Regions from separate parts of the Micromonospora sp. CPCC 205554 genome, predicted to be linked through region 1. Evidence: riboswitches for the same ligand, from Rfam matches in the RefSeq annotation. Region 1 holds a riboswitch; the other holds the start of a gene.
The links. Region 1 has a riboswitch for cyclic di-AMP ahead of V6U82_RS14495 (coiled-coil domain-containing protein). Riboswitches for the same ligand answer to the same signal wherever they lie in the genome.
Positions count from the first base shown of each region.

Region 2: another riboswitch for cyclic di-AMP. It lies ahead of V6U82_RS00415 (transglycosylase family protein); the one in region 1 lies ahead of V6U82_RS14495 (coiled-coil domain-containing protein).

Region 1 is NZ_JBAKHP010000009.1:1,223-8,690, forward strand. Features, by position in the region: gene V6U82_RS14470 (redoxin domain-containing protein) at 1-473, opposite strand, end outside; gene V6U82_RS14475 (BON domain-containing protein) at 533-1,207, opposite strand; gene V6U82_RS14480 (hypothetical protein) at 1,368-1,772, opposite strand; gene V6U82_RS14485 (STAS domain-containing protein) at 2,195-2,554, shown strand; gene V6U82_RS14490 (SRPBCC family protein) at 2,656-3,108, shown strand; gene V6U82_RS14495 (coiled-coil domain-containing protein) at 3,134-4,207, opposite strand; cyclic di-AMP (ydaO/yuaA leader) riboswitch at 4,212-4,342, opposite strand; gene V6U82_RS14500 (cation diffusion facilitator family transporter) at 4,486-5,400, opposite strand; gene V6U82_RS14505 (HelD family protein) at 5,492-7,468, opposite strand, start outside.
Region 2 is NZ_JBAKHP010000001.1:82,882-90,349, reverse strand. Features, by position in the region: gene htpG (molecular chaperone HtpG) at 1-489, shown strand, start outside; gene V6U82_RS00430 (SDR family oxidoreductase) at 556-1,254, opposite strand; gene V6U82_RS00425 (winged helix-turn-helix transcriptional regulator) at 1,287-1,763, opposite strand; gene V6U82_RS00420 (LLM class flavin-dependent oxidoreductase) at 1,811-3,373, opposite strand; cyclic di-AMP (ydaO/yuaA leader) riboswitch at 3,545-3,690, shown strand; gene V6U82_RS00415 (transglycosylase family protein) at 3,689-4,324, shown strand; gene V6U82_RS00410 (YbaB/EbfC family nucleoid-associated protein) at 4,508-4,957, shown strand; gene V6U82_RS00405 (M4 family metallopeptidase) at 5,126-7,189, opposite strand.

The sequences.
Region 1 (7,468 bases):
GAGTCCAGCCGCTCCAGCGCGTCGAGGATGCCGTCCACGCCCGGGTTCACCTCGGGCGGGGACAGATGGCTCCAGGCCACCCGGCCGTCCGGGCCGACCACCACGAGTGCCCGCTCCGACTGCCCGTGCGGCGCGTACGCCCCGTACCGGCGCGACACCTCACCCTTGGGCTCGAAGTCGGCGAGCAGCGGGAACCGGATGCCCCGGCTCTCGGCGAACGCCCGGTGCGAGTCGACGCTGTCCACCGAGATGCCCAGCAGCACCGCGTCGTACCGCTCCAGCTCCGGCAGGGCGGCCTGGTACAGGGCCATCTGCTCGCCGCAGACCGGTGACCAGTCCGCGGGGTAGAACGCCAGTACCACGGGACGGCCCCGGAACTGCCCGGGGCCCACCTCGCGCCCGTCCGGCGCCGCCGGCAGCGTGAACCCGGGCGCGGCCTGCCCGGGTGTGATCAGCCCGTTCGGATCACTCATGCCTCCCACCCTGGCCGCGGCCCGGGTGAGGCGGGCTCACCCGGGCGGGGTGGTTCCGGTCAGCGCACGACGAGGTGGTTGTGCACCTCCCGGATGCCGGGGGCGTTCCACACCACCCGCTCGATCTCCTCGCGCTCGCCGGCCGAGTGGACCTGCCCGTCCAGCAGCACCGTGTCGCCGTGCACCCGTACGTCGACCTCCTCGGCCTCGGTGGCGCGGTTGCGGGTCAGCGCGTCCACGATCTGCTCGGCCAGGTCGCGGCCGTCGGCGTGCACCGCGGGGCGCACGGCGATCCCGTTGCTCACCCCGCGTACGCCGGTGAGCCGGGCGACCGACCGTTCGGCGGCCCGCCGCTGGTACTCCCACTCGACCTCGCCGTGCAGCGTGACCCAGCCGTCGGCCACGGTCACCTGCAACGCCTCGATCGGTACGAACGCGTCCCACTCCAGCGCCCGTACGGCCGCGACGGCGATCTCCGGGTCATCCCGTCCGGCCCCGGTGTCGATCCGGACGGCGAGGTCGTTGGCGACCGCGCGGACCCGGGCGACCCGGTGCGCGGCCCGTTCGGCGGCCCACTTCTTGGCGTAGCTGTCCACCCGGCCGGTGAGCGTCACCACGCCCTCGGTGACGGTCACCCCGATCTCGTCCGGGCCGACCCGCGGCTCCCAGGTCAGCTCGTCGAGCACGGCGGACTGGATGTCCCGGTCGGTACGCGTGATCGTGTCGGTGGCCATCCGGCTCTCCCTCCCGTCGATCGCGGCGCGGGCACGTGCTCCCGCACCCGCGATCCTGCGCCTGTCCCGGGTGAGCGGCCCTCACCCGCTGCGGGTGAAGCAGCACGACGGCCGCCCCGGGAGTCCCGGGAGCGGCCGTCGTCGTGTCGTACGGGTGGGGTCAGCCGTCCAGGCCGGCCGGGGAGTTCGGCCGGTCCACGTCCACGAACTCGATCTCGTCCGCGGCGCGGTCCCGGCTGCCGGCGGCGCGCGCCGCGGTCCCGGCGGCCCAGCCGATCGCCGCGCCGGCGAGCGCCGCCGCGATCAGCAGCGTCCAGGGCAGCGCGGGCCGGCGGCCGGCGAGCGCGTCGAAGGCGAGGCCGGCGCGGCGGCGTGCCTCCTCGGCGGCGGAGCCGACCAGGTCGGTGGCGTCGTCGGCCAGGCCGGAGGAGCTGCGGCGGGCGGTACGGGTGGCGTCGCGCACGCTGTCACCGGCGGAACCGACGGCGGAGAGCAGGTGCTGCCACGCCTGGTCGGCGACCCGCTCGGCCTTGCCCCGGCGGTCCAGCAGGTTGGATCCGAACATCGTTCTACCTCCTCGGGTGCCGAAGGCCGGCGGCCACTTCGGACTCCGGTGCCCATCCGGCGGGTTCACTGTCTCGGGCAGTGCCCCACCGGCGCGCCCGGCAAACCATGCCCCGGTCACGGGCGGCCCGGGGCGGCGAACGGGACGAACCACCCGAACGCGCCGGGACCGGTGCCCACGGGACGTGCGTGCGCCCGCTACCCTGGTCGGCGGATCGGCCGGGCCCGCCCGGCCGCAGGGCTGGCCGCGGCCGGCCTCGAAGGGGAAACTGGAACCCGGAGGTCCGGATTGGGTACGCCCAGGTGTGCCCAGTTCGCGAATTGCTCATCCCGGGGGGTGGCGACCGGGCCGTCGGAGGAATACGCTCGGTCGCGGCCCGCGTACTGATGAGGCGCCCGTCATGGGCGAGTGGAGGTGCTCGCGTGAGCCTGTCGATCGTGAAGTCGGTGCGGCCGGGTGGTGTCGTCCAGATCGCGCCCCGTGGGGAGATCGACGTCGACACCGCGTACGAGGTGCGGGAAGCGATCGCCGAAGTGCTCGCGAAGGGCCGTCCCTCGCGGATCGAGCTGAACATGCGGCTCGTCACGTTCATCGACTCGGTCGGCATCAGCGCCATGGTCGCGGGCTTCCAGACCTGCGAGGTCAGCGGCGTCAAGCTCGTGGTCACCGAGCCGAGCCGGTTCGTGCACCGGCAGCTCTGGGTGACCGGCCTGCTCGGCCTGTTCGGCGCGCCCGAGCCGTGGTTCGCCGACGACACCCCCGAGGTGCTGCCCGGCGCCTGAGCGCCGTTCACACCCCCTGCGGCCAGGGGACCTTCTACCCGTTGCCAGTCCGGCGTCGGTACGGGACGATCGTCGCGACGCACGACGGCGAGGGGGCCCGCTTGCAGAGCAGCGACAGCTTCAGCTACACCGTGCAGGCCCGGTGCAGCCGGGCCGAAGCGGTGGCCCTGCTGGGTGACCTGAGTCGCCAGGGTGAGCTGCATCCGCTGATCGTCCGGGTCCGGACGCTGCCGTCCCGGCCGGGCGCGCTGGCCAGCTACGCGATCACCGACCGGCTGCAACTCGGCCCGCTGCACTTCCCGGTCACGTACCAGGCGGACGTGCTGATCGCGAGCGAGGACGAGGTGGTCACCGTGGCACGGCAGCAACCCGCCACGACGGTACGCAACCACACCCGGCTGCGCGACGAGCCCGACGGCACGGTACGCATCGACGTGGAGATCACGCTCACCGCGCCGGCGCCGCTGTTCGGGTACGCGTTCCGCCAGGCCCGGGCGGCTCACCTGGGCCTGGCGGCGCGTCTCGGAGCGACCCTGGAGGGCCGGCCGGCCTGATCCGGCCGGTCCCTTCCGGGCGCGCTCAGTACACCGACAGGTGCACGTGGTTGGTGTGGTCGCTGGACGGGTCGCCGTTACCGCCGCTGTACGACTTCCACCCGCTGCTGGGCAGCCAGATCTGCTTGAACCAGATCACGTAGAGCACGGCGAGCGGGTCGGCGTTGCGCACGAAGTACGCGGCCAGGTTGTTGCCGTACGTCCGGTCGCCGCCGGTGGCCACGCCGCCGAAGCCGTTCTTCTGCGCGGCGAAGTCGCAGGCCCGCCCCTTCGGGTGCTCACCCGAGCCGCTGGGCCGGTGGCAGGAGACGTACCGGGTGAAGCCCGCCGCCTTGGCCTGTTGCAGCGCGTGCAGCGTGCGCGGCGTGATGCAGCCGTTCGCCGGGGTCGGGTCGTTGACGCTGCACGACTCCGACGGCCAGGAGCCGTCCGAGTTGCGCGGCGCGGGCTTCGCGTTCTTGCTGGAGGTGCCCTGGACGCTGCCACCGCCGCTGCTGCTGCGCGAAGCCCGGTCGTTCGCCACCTCCAGGGCGCGCTCGGCCTGCTCCTTGCGCTTGCCCATCACCGCGACCTGCTTGCGCTGCTCGCGGATCTCGCCGTCGAGCTGGACTCGGGTGCGGGTGGCCTCGTCCCGGGTGGCGATCAGGTCGCGCAGCGTACGGTCCTCGTGCGCGGCGACCTGCTCCAGCGCCGCGGCCCGGTCCATGAAACCCTCCGGGCTGCTGCTGCCGAGCAGCGCCCCGGCGGTGCCCAGGCGGCCGTTGCGGTACGCCACGGCGGCGATCTCGCCGACCTTGGCGTCCCGGACGGCCAGCTCGGCGCCGACCGTCTTGAGTTGTTCGTTGAGTTGCTTCTGGCGGCTCACCGACCGGTTCAGCGCGGCCTTCGCCTCCAGCCAGCCCTTGCTGGCCGCGTCGAGCTGGGCGCGCAGTTCGGGCGTGCCGCCCTCGTCGTCGCCGGGCGCGGCGGCGAGCAGGCCGGTCGCCGGCGCCGCCGAGGCGGGGGAGGCCGGAACGGTCGCGACGCCGAGGGTCAGCGTCGCGACGAGCAGGGCCGCCAACCGGGCGGCCGTCCGTCGTACAGGTGCCACTGGGGGCATTCACACGTCCTTCCGTCAGCGCCGACCGGGTTAGCTGACGGGTTCGGGACGGAAGATCCCTACCGCTGACGCGGATGCACCCCACGTACGTGGTTCCCCGGCTCGTCCCTGCGGACGATTAGGCGACGGCCGCCCCACCGGGGCCGGTGGCGCCCGCGGGTGCGGCCGCGACCGAGACTACCGGCGCTGCCCGGGCACGGCTCCGTGGAGGAGTGCCACTAGGCGGGGCAAAACCGGCATAAGACTACATCAGTCACAGTGATTTAAGTGTGTCCTAATCACCACTCGGTCGGTCCGCACACGCCGGCTGACGCTCCGGGTTCGACCTGCAACGTGGCGTGGTCGATGGAGAAGTCCTCGTGCAGGGCGGCCCGCGCGGCGGCGAGCACCCCGCCCGGGTCCACGCCCGGGTCGGTGGTCAGGTGTGCCGAGGCCACCTCCATGCCCGAGGTGAGCGTCCAGACGTGCAGGTCGTGCACCTCGGCCACGCCGGGCACGGCGGCCAGCCGGTCGCGCACGGCGGTCACCTGGAGGTGCTCCGGCGCGGCCTGCACCAGGATGCGCAGCGCGGCCCGGCCGAGCCGCCAGGTGCGCGGCAGGATGAACAGGCCGATCCCGACGGCGACCAGTGGGTCCGCCCACCACCAGTCGGTCACCGCGATGACCAGCGCGGCGGCGATCACGCCGAGCGAGCCGAGCAGGTCGCCGAGCACCTCCAGGTACGCCCCCCTCAGGTTGATGCTCTCCTTCGACCCGGCGCGCAGCAGCGCGAACGCGACGATGTTGGCGAGCAGGCCGAGCACCGCCACCACGAGCATCGGACCGGCCAGCACCTCCGGCGGCTCGCCGAAGCGGCGTACCGCCTCGACCAGGACGTAGATGGCGACGGCGCCGAGCAGCACGGCGTTGGCGAGGGCGGCGAGCACCTCCAGCCGGTAGAGGCCGAACGTGCGTTGCGGGTCGGTGCCGGCGCGGCGGGTGGCGGTGATCGCCGCGAGGGCCATGCCGATGCCGAGGACGTCGGTGAACATGTGCCCGGCGTCGGAGAGCAGCGCCAGTGAGCCGGTCGTGAAGGCGGCCACCGCCTCGACCACCATCAGGGCGGCGAGCAGCGCGAATGCGGCCCAGAGACGGCCCCGGTGGCGGTGTGCCGCGTTGGCCACCGCGCCGCTGTGGTCATGACCTGCGCCCACGCCAACACCCTCCCTGCCGCGTACCGGCCCGGCCCAATGTATGTTCACATCGCTATGTGTGCAAGTGAACTGTGGGTGGCGGCGGGGCCCGTCACCCCACCGGGTCGAGCGTGGTGAGGCGCTGGGTCGCCCGGGACAGCGCCACGTAGAGCGTGCGCACGCCCGAGCCGGGGTCGGACCGGATCTCGCCCGGCGCCACCAACACCACGCCGTCGTACTCCATGCCCTTGGCCTGGAGGCTGGTGACGACCTGGAGCCGGCCCGCGCCGAGCGCGCCCAGCCAGCCCGCCACCTCGTCCCGGCGCGGCACCGGCGTGATCACGCCGACGGTGCCCTCCACCTGCGCGAGCAGCGCCTCGGCCGCCTCGACGGTGGCCGCCGGCAGGTCGGCGGCGGGCACCGTGCGCTCGATCGGCGGAACGCCCGTGGACCGGACCGCGTCGGGCAGCGGCAGATCCGGGTAGAGCCGGCGGATCTCCGCCGCCGCCACCGCGAAGATCTCCGCCGAGTTGCGGTAGTTGGTGGTCAGCTCGTAGCGGTGCCGCTTGCGCCGGCCCAGCGCCTGGTCACGGGCCCGGTCCAGCTCCTGCGGGTCGCCCGTCCAGGCGGTCTGCGCCGGGTCACCGACCACGGTCCAGGACGCCAGCCGCCCGCGCCGGCCGATCATCCGCCACTGCATCGGCGAGACGTCCTGCGACTCGTCCACCACCACGTGAGCGTAGTCGCGGTAGTCGCCCGGACGCTCCCGCGCCGCCGCGCGGGCGGCGCGCTGCCGGTCGGCGTACGTGCTCAGCTCGCGCACACCACCGGCGAGCTGGTACGGGTCGCGCTTGGGCCGGGCCCGCTGCACCGGCTTGCCGAGCAGCGCGTCCAGCTCGTCCAGCAGCGCGATGTCGGCCACCGTCAGCCCCTCGGTCGCCAGGCTCCGGTACGCGTCGCCGAGCAGCCGGATCTCCGCCGAGGAGAGGATCCCGCCCGCGTAGCGGCGCAGCCGGTCCGGGCGGGCCAGCCAGTCCAGCACGTGCCGCGGGTGCAGCCGGGGCCACCACGCCTTGAGGAACTCGCGGAACTCCGGCCGCTCGATAATCTCGTCCTCGAACGCGGGCTGCTCCGGCAGCCGGCCCACCCGCAGCGTGCGGGCCTGCGCGTAGAGCGCGGCGAGCACCGCGTCGAACGCCGCCCGGCGTACCTCGTTGCGGCGCGCGCCCCGGGCCAGCGTCCGGTCCCGGATCGCGTCCAGCGCGGGGCGTTCCAGGCGCAGCAGCTCGCCCCGGTAGAGCAGGCGCAGCTCGGCGGGCGAGTCCGGCACCGCGTCACGTACCGCGCGCTCCAGCACCCGGCGCATCCGCAGCGACCCCTTCACCGCCGCCACGTCCGGCGGGTCGGTCCGGGACGCGGACAGGCCGGGGAACAGCGAGCCGAGCGAGTGCAGCGTGGCGGTCTCCTCGCCCAGCGAGGGCAGCACCGAGGCGATGTACTCGACGAACACGCCGGACGGGCCGACCACCAGGATGCCGCCGCCGGCGTACCGGGCCCGGTCGGAGTAGAGCAGGTACGCGGCCCGGTGCAGCGCCACCGCCGTCTTGCCGGTGCCCGGGCCGCCGGAGACGATCGTGACGCCGTTGCCGGGGGAGCGGATCGCCTCGTCCTGCTCGCGCTGGATGGTGGCGACGATGTCCCGCATGCCCCGGCCGGTGGCCCGGGACAGCGTGGCCAGCAGCGCCCCGTCGCCGACCACCGCCATGTCCGGCGGGGCGGCCTCCGGGTCCAGCAGGTCGTCCTCGATCCGGGTGACCTTCTCCGAGGCGGACTGGATCGTGCGCCGGCGCACCACCCCACGCGGCTCGGCGGGCGTGGCCTGGTAGAACGCGGCGGCGGCGGGCGCCCGCCAGTCCACCACCAGCGTCTCCGCGTCCACGCCCCGCACGCCGAGGCGGCCGACGTGCAGCACCTGCCCGGTACGCAGGTCCAGCCGGCCGAACACCAGCCCCTCGTGCTCGGCGTCCAGCACGTGCCGGCGCTGCGCGGCGTGGAAGACCATAGCGTCCCGCTCGACCAGCGCGCCGAA
Region 2 (7,468 bases), on a different contig from region 1:
GTGTGGGTCGAGCGGGTCGGCGCGTACGACGGGAAGACGCTGCGCTCGGTCGCCAAGGGACAGGTGGACCTGGAGACCGAGGAGGAGAAGGAGAAGGCCGAGGCGGAGCGCCAGGAGTACGCCGACCTGCTCACGTTCCTCGGCGGCGCGCTCGCCGACAGCGTCAAGGAGGTGCGCCTGTCCACCCGGCTGACCACGTCGCCGGCCTGCGTGGTGGGCGACGCGCACGACATGACGCCGACGCTGGAGAAGATGTACCGGGCGATGGGCCAGGAGGTGCCGCAGGTCAAGCGGATCCTGGAGCTGAACCCGGCCCACCCGCTGGTCACCGGGCTGCGCAAGGCGCACGGGGAGGGCGGCGACACCGCCGCGCTGACCGAGACCGCCGAGCTGCTGTACGGCATGGCCCTGCTGGCCGAGGGCGGCGAGCTGGCCGACCCGGCCCGGTTCACCCGGATCCTCGCCGACCGCCTGGCCCGCGGCCTGTAACTCTCTCCCGACCGACGCCGGATCCCGGTACGCACGTCCGCGTACCGGGATCCCCGGCGCGTTCGGTCAGGGGAGCGCGGGGTAGAGCGCGGCGACTCCGCCGGACAGGCCGGCCTGGACCCGGCGGGCGACGTCGTCGGCGAGAATCTCGTAGCTGTCGGACTCGATGCCGTCCACGGCGAGCCGGGCGACGTCGGCCGGGTCGGCCTTCGGGCCGGGAACGGCGGCGGCCATCTCGGTGTCCATGTAGCCCACGTGCAGCCCGGCGACCCGGACACCCCGACCGGCCAGTTCCAGGCGCAGCGCGTTCGTCATCGACCACTCGGCGGCCTTCGCGGCGCCGTACGCGCCGACGCCGGGGAACGTGAACCAGGACAGCGCGGACAGCACGTTCAGGATCGTCCCGCCGCCGTTGGCCGCGATCCGGGGCGCGAACGCCCGCACCACCGACAGCGTGCCGAGATAGTGCGTCTCCAGCTCCAACCGGATCTTGTCGAGGTCGCCGTCGAGCAGGTCGGTGCCGGTGCTCACGCCGGCGTTGTTGACCAGCAGCGTCACGTCACCGGCCCGCTCCGCGGCGGCGGCCACCGACGCGGGGTCGGTGATGTCGAGGCGTACCGGGGTGACGCCGGGCAGGTCCACGGTGTCCGGGTTGCGCGCGCCGGCCCAGACGGTGGCGCCGCGCGCGGCGAGTTCGGCGGCCAGGTGCCGGCCGAAGCCGCGGTTGGCGCCGGTGACCAGGGCGGTGCTTCCAGCGATCTTCATGTCTCGCTCCGAGAGGTGGTGGGGAAGGGAGGTCAGGCGGACAGCAGGCCCGGACCGGGCAGGACGGCCAGCTCGCCGGGGGGTACGTCGTGCCCGGCGTCGCAGCGCAGCCGGGCGTGCACCGCGGCGCCGCACTCCTCGTGGGCCACCCGGACCGCCGGGCCGGCCTCGTCGGCGGCGTACGCGTCGCCCCACTGCCGCAGCGCGACCAGCACCGGGATCAGGTCGCTCCCCTTCGCAGTGAGCACGTACTCGTCACGGGTGCGCTGCCCGGGCTCGCGGTAGGGACGCCGGTCGAGCAGCCCGTCGGCGACGAGCTGCTTGAGGCGGGCGGCGGCCACCGGCTCGCTGACACCGACCCGCCGGGCGAAGTCGTCGAAGCGGCGGGTGCCGAACGACGCCTCCCGCAGCAGGAGCAGCGTGGTGCGGTTGCCGACCACCTCCAGCGCCCGGGCGATCGAGCAGTTGGCGGTGGACCAGGAGTCACGCTGCGCGAGGAGGTCCGTCATGGCGTCGACGGTACCCACCTGACTTAGGAAAGCAAAAGTCAGCTACCTCACAGCTGGCCGGGGAAGAATCCGTGCCGGGCCAGCGGCTCCACGATCTGGTGCTCCTCGTACGACAGGTGCGACAGCAGCGTGTCGGTGAGCAGGTCCACCGCCTCCTGGAGGCCGGTGAAGTCGCCGGGCCGGCGGACCAGCTCGACGAGCGCCCGGTCGACGCTCTCCACCACCCCGTGGATCACCACGTGCTCCTCCTCCAGGCGGTCCAGCACGGCGGCCAGGCCGGCCTCGGAGCGGCGCAGGTGCGGGAAGATCGAGGCGTCCTCCAGCCCGTGGTGCTGGGTGACCATCGTGCAGTACGCCGCGCAGTACGCCCCGAGCGTCCAGTTGTTCTGCCGCATGGTCATCTCGTTGAGGGCGGCCCGCGCCCGGCCCGGCGAGACCGAGCCCCGCTTGACCTGTTCCAGCAGGTCGCGCACCTGGGCCAGCTCCTGGCGCAGGTGGTCGTGCACGTCCACCAGGTGCTGCCCGGCGGCCTGTCCCCGGGCCGGGTAGACGTGTCCGTCCGGCGGCGGCGGGGCGCTCGGGCGGGTGGACTCGTCCCAGGGGCGGCGCGCGCTCAGGCGTACCCCCGGGTCGGGGGTGGGGGTGACGCCGAGCGTGCTCGGGCCGCCGGCGGTGGTCTGCTCCTCGGCGGCCGCGCGGGCGCCGTCGCCGGGCGTGGCGCGCTCGGCGGCGACCAGCTCCCGCACCGCGGGCGCGACCTCCTGGCCGAATATCTGGATCGCGCGCGGCTCGTCGCTGCCGAGGATGAACGTGGTGATGCCGTGCTCCAGCGTGAGCCCGGCCAGCTCCTCCACCCACTGGTCCGGCGGCCCGGCCAGGAAGCCGGCCGACGAGCGGGCGAACGTGCCGGTCACGTTGAGCATGCGGCGGATCGCGGCCGGGTCGCGCCCGGCGGCGTGGGCGCCCTCGTCGACGAGCGCGTTCAGGGCGGGCAGCTCGTCGGGGCCCTTGGGCAGGTAGGACAGGGACGGCAGCCAGCCGTCCGCGGCGCGGCCGACCAGGCGCAGCATGCGCGGCTTGTACGCGCCGACCCAGATGCCCACCGGGTGCGCCGGCGCCGGCCCGCGCTTGGCGCCGACCACCCGGTAGTGCTCGCCGTCGACGCGGATCATGCCGCGCCGGTCGGTGTCCCAGACCTCGCGGATCACCCGGATCGCCTCGTCCAGGGCCTCGACGGCGGCCCTGGGGGACAGGCGCCGCCCGCCCGCGGCCTCGATCGCGTCCCAGAACGCGCCCGCGCCGAGTCCCAGCTCGACCCGGCCGCCGGTGAGCAGGTCCAGGCTGGCGATGCTGCGCGCCAGCACCACCGGCTGGCGCAGCGGCAGGTTGAGCACGTTGCCGGCCAGGCGGATGCGCTCGGTGGCCGCGCCCAGGTAGGACATCAGCGTCCAAGTGTCCAGGAAGCCCGGCTGGTACGGGTGGTCCTGGAACGTGACCAAATCCAGCCCGACCTGTTCGCAGAGCCGGGCGAGCGCCACCACCTGGTCGGGCTGCCCGGCGGCGGGGGTGAGGAAACCGCCGAAGGTCAGCTCGTGTCCGTGATCGGTCATCCGTCCCGCCCTCCCGTGATCTTGCCTGGCCCTGCCACCGTAGCGCCGCCGCCGGTAGCCCGGCCGGGTGAAGAGCATCACAAGAAGTGGACGATCGTCGCAAAACGTCCCTAGCGTCGGTTTCGTTCGCAGACGCGGACACCGCGGGCCGGAAACGCCAAATCCCGCCGCCGGCCCCGGTAACCGAACCTCGTGCGGGAGCGGGGGAACCACACGTTCCACGGTGCATCGTCACCTCGGGGTGAAGCCGCCACCGGCGGCCGGGCTCCTCGGCCCGAACCCGACAGCTCACCTCGTCGGCGTGGAGGAATCCACATGGCAACTGAATACTCAGCCCGAAGCCGCCGTACCGCTCTCGGAGCGGTTCTGGCCGGCGCCGCCGTCGGCGCCGCGACCCTGTTCGGCCCGGCCGCTCCGGCCAGCGCGGGCGTCAACTGGGACGCGGTCGCGCGTTGCGAATCCGGCGGCAACTGGAAGATCAACACCGGCAACGGCTACTACGGCGGGCTCCAGTTCTCCCGCGCCACCTGGAACGGCTACGGCGGGCAGAAGTACGCCGCCCGCGCCGACCTGGCCAGCCGGTCCGAGCAGATCGCCGTCGCCGAGAAGGTGCTGCGCGGGCAGGGCATCGGCGCGTGGCCGGTCTGCGGCAGGAAGGGCGGCTCGGCGAGCGCCGCGGCGACCCGGTCCGAGAAGGCCACCCCGCGCAAGGCCGCCCCGAAGCGGGCCGCCCCCCGCAAGGCCGCGCCGGAGCGGCCCGCGACGAAGGTCGCGCCGCAGCCCGCGACCGGTGCCGGGACGTACGTGGTCCGGCGCGGGGACACGCTGTCGGAGATCGCCGTGGCGCAGCGCGTCGACGGCGGCTGGCGTGCCCTGCACGAGCGCAACCGCGCCGTGGTCGGCGACGACCCGGGCCTGATCTTCCCCGGTCAGCGGCTGCGCCTGCGCTGACAGCGGTCCGGAGAACGCCCGGCCGGTCCGTCCGGCCGTCCGCCCGTGCGCGACACGCCGCGTCGCCGGTGTCCGGCCTGCTCCCGGCGCCGGGGCGCGGCCCGCGACGGCCGGTGACCGCGATTAGTCGGAGCCTGTTGCTAGGGTCACGGTGCTCGGCTAAGACGTGAAGAAAGCGCGGAAATGACCAACGACCCGTTCTCGGCGGCCGCGAGCCTCGACGAGCTGCTGACCCGCACGCAGCAGGCGCTCACCGCGATGCGCTCCCGGGCCTCGGCGCACGCCGACGGCGAGCCGGGCGACCTGCTCCGCGCCGAGGGCACGGCCGCCGGCGGGCGGGTCCGTGCGGTCGCCGTCCAAGGTGGCCGGCTGGATTCCGTGACGATCGACCCGGAGCTGGCCGGCGAGCCCTTCGACGTCCTCTGCGGACACCTCGTCACCGCCGCCAACGCCGCGCTGTCCGAGCTGGACGCCCAGGTCAGCGCATCGGCGCGGGCCGACGCCGACGCGCTCGCCGCCCGGCTCGGCAGCATGGGCGACCAGGCCGAACTGTTCGGCCGCGCGATGCACGAGGCGGCCGCGCGGATCCACCGCGACCGCGGCACCCCGTCCCGGGCCGGGCGCCCGGCCTGACCCGACCGCACACGCCCCGGCACGACGAGGCGCCGCCCCGGCGCGCGGCTCCGGCCACTCGCGGCGCGGCACCGGTCCGGCACGGCACCGGCCCCGCACGCGGCACCGGCCTGACACGGCGAGGCGGCCGGCCGCCGGGAGGACGACGACCGGCCGCGCACGCCACGGTCAGCTCAGGATGACCGCGGTGTCGTCGACGACGAAGGACGTCTGCAACGAGCTGTCCTCCACGCCGCTGAACGAGACGGTCGCCGTGGTTCCGGCCAGCGACGAGATGTCGAAGGACCGCTGCACGTAGCCGGTGGCCTTGTTCAGGTTGGAGTAGGTGGCCAGCGTGGTGCCGCCCGCCTTGACGGTGAGCTTGTCGTACGCGGTGCTGGTGGTCGACTCCGCGCTGTCGATGTGCAGCCAGAAGCTCAACGTCGCCCGGCATCCGGCCGGGATCGTCACCGACTGGCTGAGCGTGTCGGTGTGCGACGAGCCGTACCCGTCCAGCCACGCCTTGTACGAGCCACCGTGCGCGGCCTGGCCGCTGTCGGTGGTGATGACGCCGGACGAGGCGCTCCAGCTCACGTTGCCCGACTCGAAGCCCGGGTTGGCGAGCTTGTTGCCGGAGCAGCCGCCCGACGGCGGGGTGGTCGTGGTGCTCGGCGTGGGCGTCGGGGTGCCGCCGGCGCAGGTCGGGTCACCGGACTGGGCCGGCACGCTCACCGCGTCCCAGGCCGCCTTGACCGTGTTGAACTCCGCGCAGCCGCCCGGGTAGAGGTTCTTCGCCGCCTGGAGCGTCCAGGTGCGGTACTTCAGGTACGACGAGGACGAGGTCTTCAGCAGCATCGCGTTGTACATGATCTTCATGGCCTTCTGGATGCCGAGGCCGGTCACGCTGCTGCCGTTGCAGGTCGAGCTGGACGGCTGCCCGTTGGTCGGGCTGCTGCCGTTGGCCAGCAGGTAGAACCAGTGGTTGCCCGGGCCGGCCGCGGCGTGCACCTCGGTCGACGGGATGCTGCTGGAGTAGCAGTTCGGGTCGCCGAGCGCCGACGGGTTGTACATGTTGCGGATCGGGCCGGAGCCGACCAGGTTGATCTTCTCGCCGACCAGGAAGTCCGGCGCGTCGTAGCTGGACGGCTCGTTGGCGAACCACTCGGTGGCCGCGCCGAACGTGTCCGCCACGAACTCCTGCGTGCCGCCGCCGGAGATGCCGCCGGGGGTGTTGTCGTCGATGCCGTGGCCGATCTCGTGCGCCACCACGTCCAGCGAGCTGATCCACTGGCCGGCGGTGTTCTTGCCGATCTGCACCTGGCTGCCGTCGTAGTAGGCGTTCTGGTCGTTGAGGCCCACCCGGATCGGCCAGTATCCGCCGTTGCCGTTGGCGCCGTTGCGGCCCAGCCACTGGGAGAGCATCTTGTGCTCGGTCTGCGCGGAGAACAACGCGTCCACGCAGCCGGTCTCCTTGTTGGTCGCGGTGCCGTTGCCCCAGACGTCGTCGGAGCCGCTGAACGTGGTGTTGTTCGCCGCGTCCTGACAGCTCAGGTTCGTGACGGTCGGGTCCTTCATGGTGTACGTGGAGCCCGACTGGGTGGTGTTGAGCGTGAGCGGGCTGGGCCCGTTCCAGGCGCCGGTGCCGGTGCCGCGCACCACGTGCTCCTGCTTGCGCAGGACCGCGCCGGTGCGGGCGTCGACGTCGACTGTGAGCCGGCTGGGGCCGTCCGCGCCGGTGCCGCGTACCGTGGTCTCCCAGGCCAGCGCCGGTGCGGCACCGAGCGTGTAGACCACGAGCGTGGTGCCCTCGACCGCGTTCACGGTCGTGAGCTGGGCGCGCGCCGTCTTCGCGGCGGCGTCCCGGGTCAGCGCGGGCGTGGTGGCGAGGGCGCCGATGGGCCGCTGCTGGGCGACCGAGGCGTACTTGAGGTTGCCGGCCGCGTCCGTGGCGAGCACGAAGTCGCCACCGACCACCGGCAGGCCCTTGTAGGTGCGCTCGTAGGGCACGTACTGGGTGCCCTCGGAGGAGATGACCGGCTTCTGGACGAACGCGTCGTCGGAGCCGGCCTGCAGGTAGGCGGGGCGGTTCGCGACCAGCGCGCGGGCCGAGTCGGCGGCGGTCGCGCGGGCCTGCGCCGGGTCGGGGGCGGCGGGTCCGGGCGGCGCGGCCTGCACGGCGGCGGCGGTCCCTGCGGCGAGCAGGCCGGCCGCGGCCGCGCCGGTGAGCGCGGCGAGGCGAGGTGAGAGTTTCACGGGGGTTTGCTCCTGTTCTACAGGCGCGCCGCACGGAGCCCGGTGGGGACGGGCGGCGCGGTGGTGCGAGGCAGGGTGACGGCCGGTCACCGGAGCTGCCGGCGTGGCTCCGGGTCGACAGATCGACCGTCGCGATCCGCCGGGGGTCGGCGGCTCGCTGGTGCACGATCACACGCCGCGCGAGCCCGGAGCAATGGGTGACCTGGGCAACGACTGGCAGTCGGGCGTGTCGCCGCGCGCGTCGATTCAGGCAACCATGATCTTCAATAGGCGCTGATC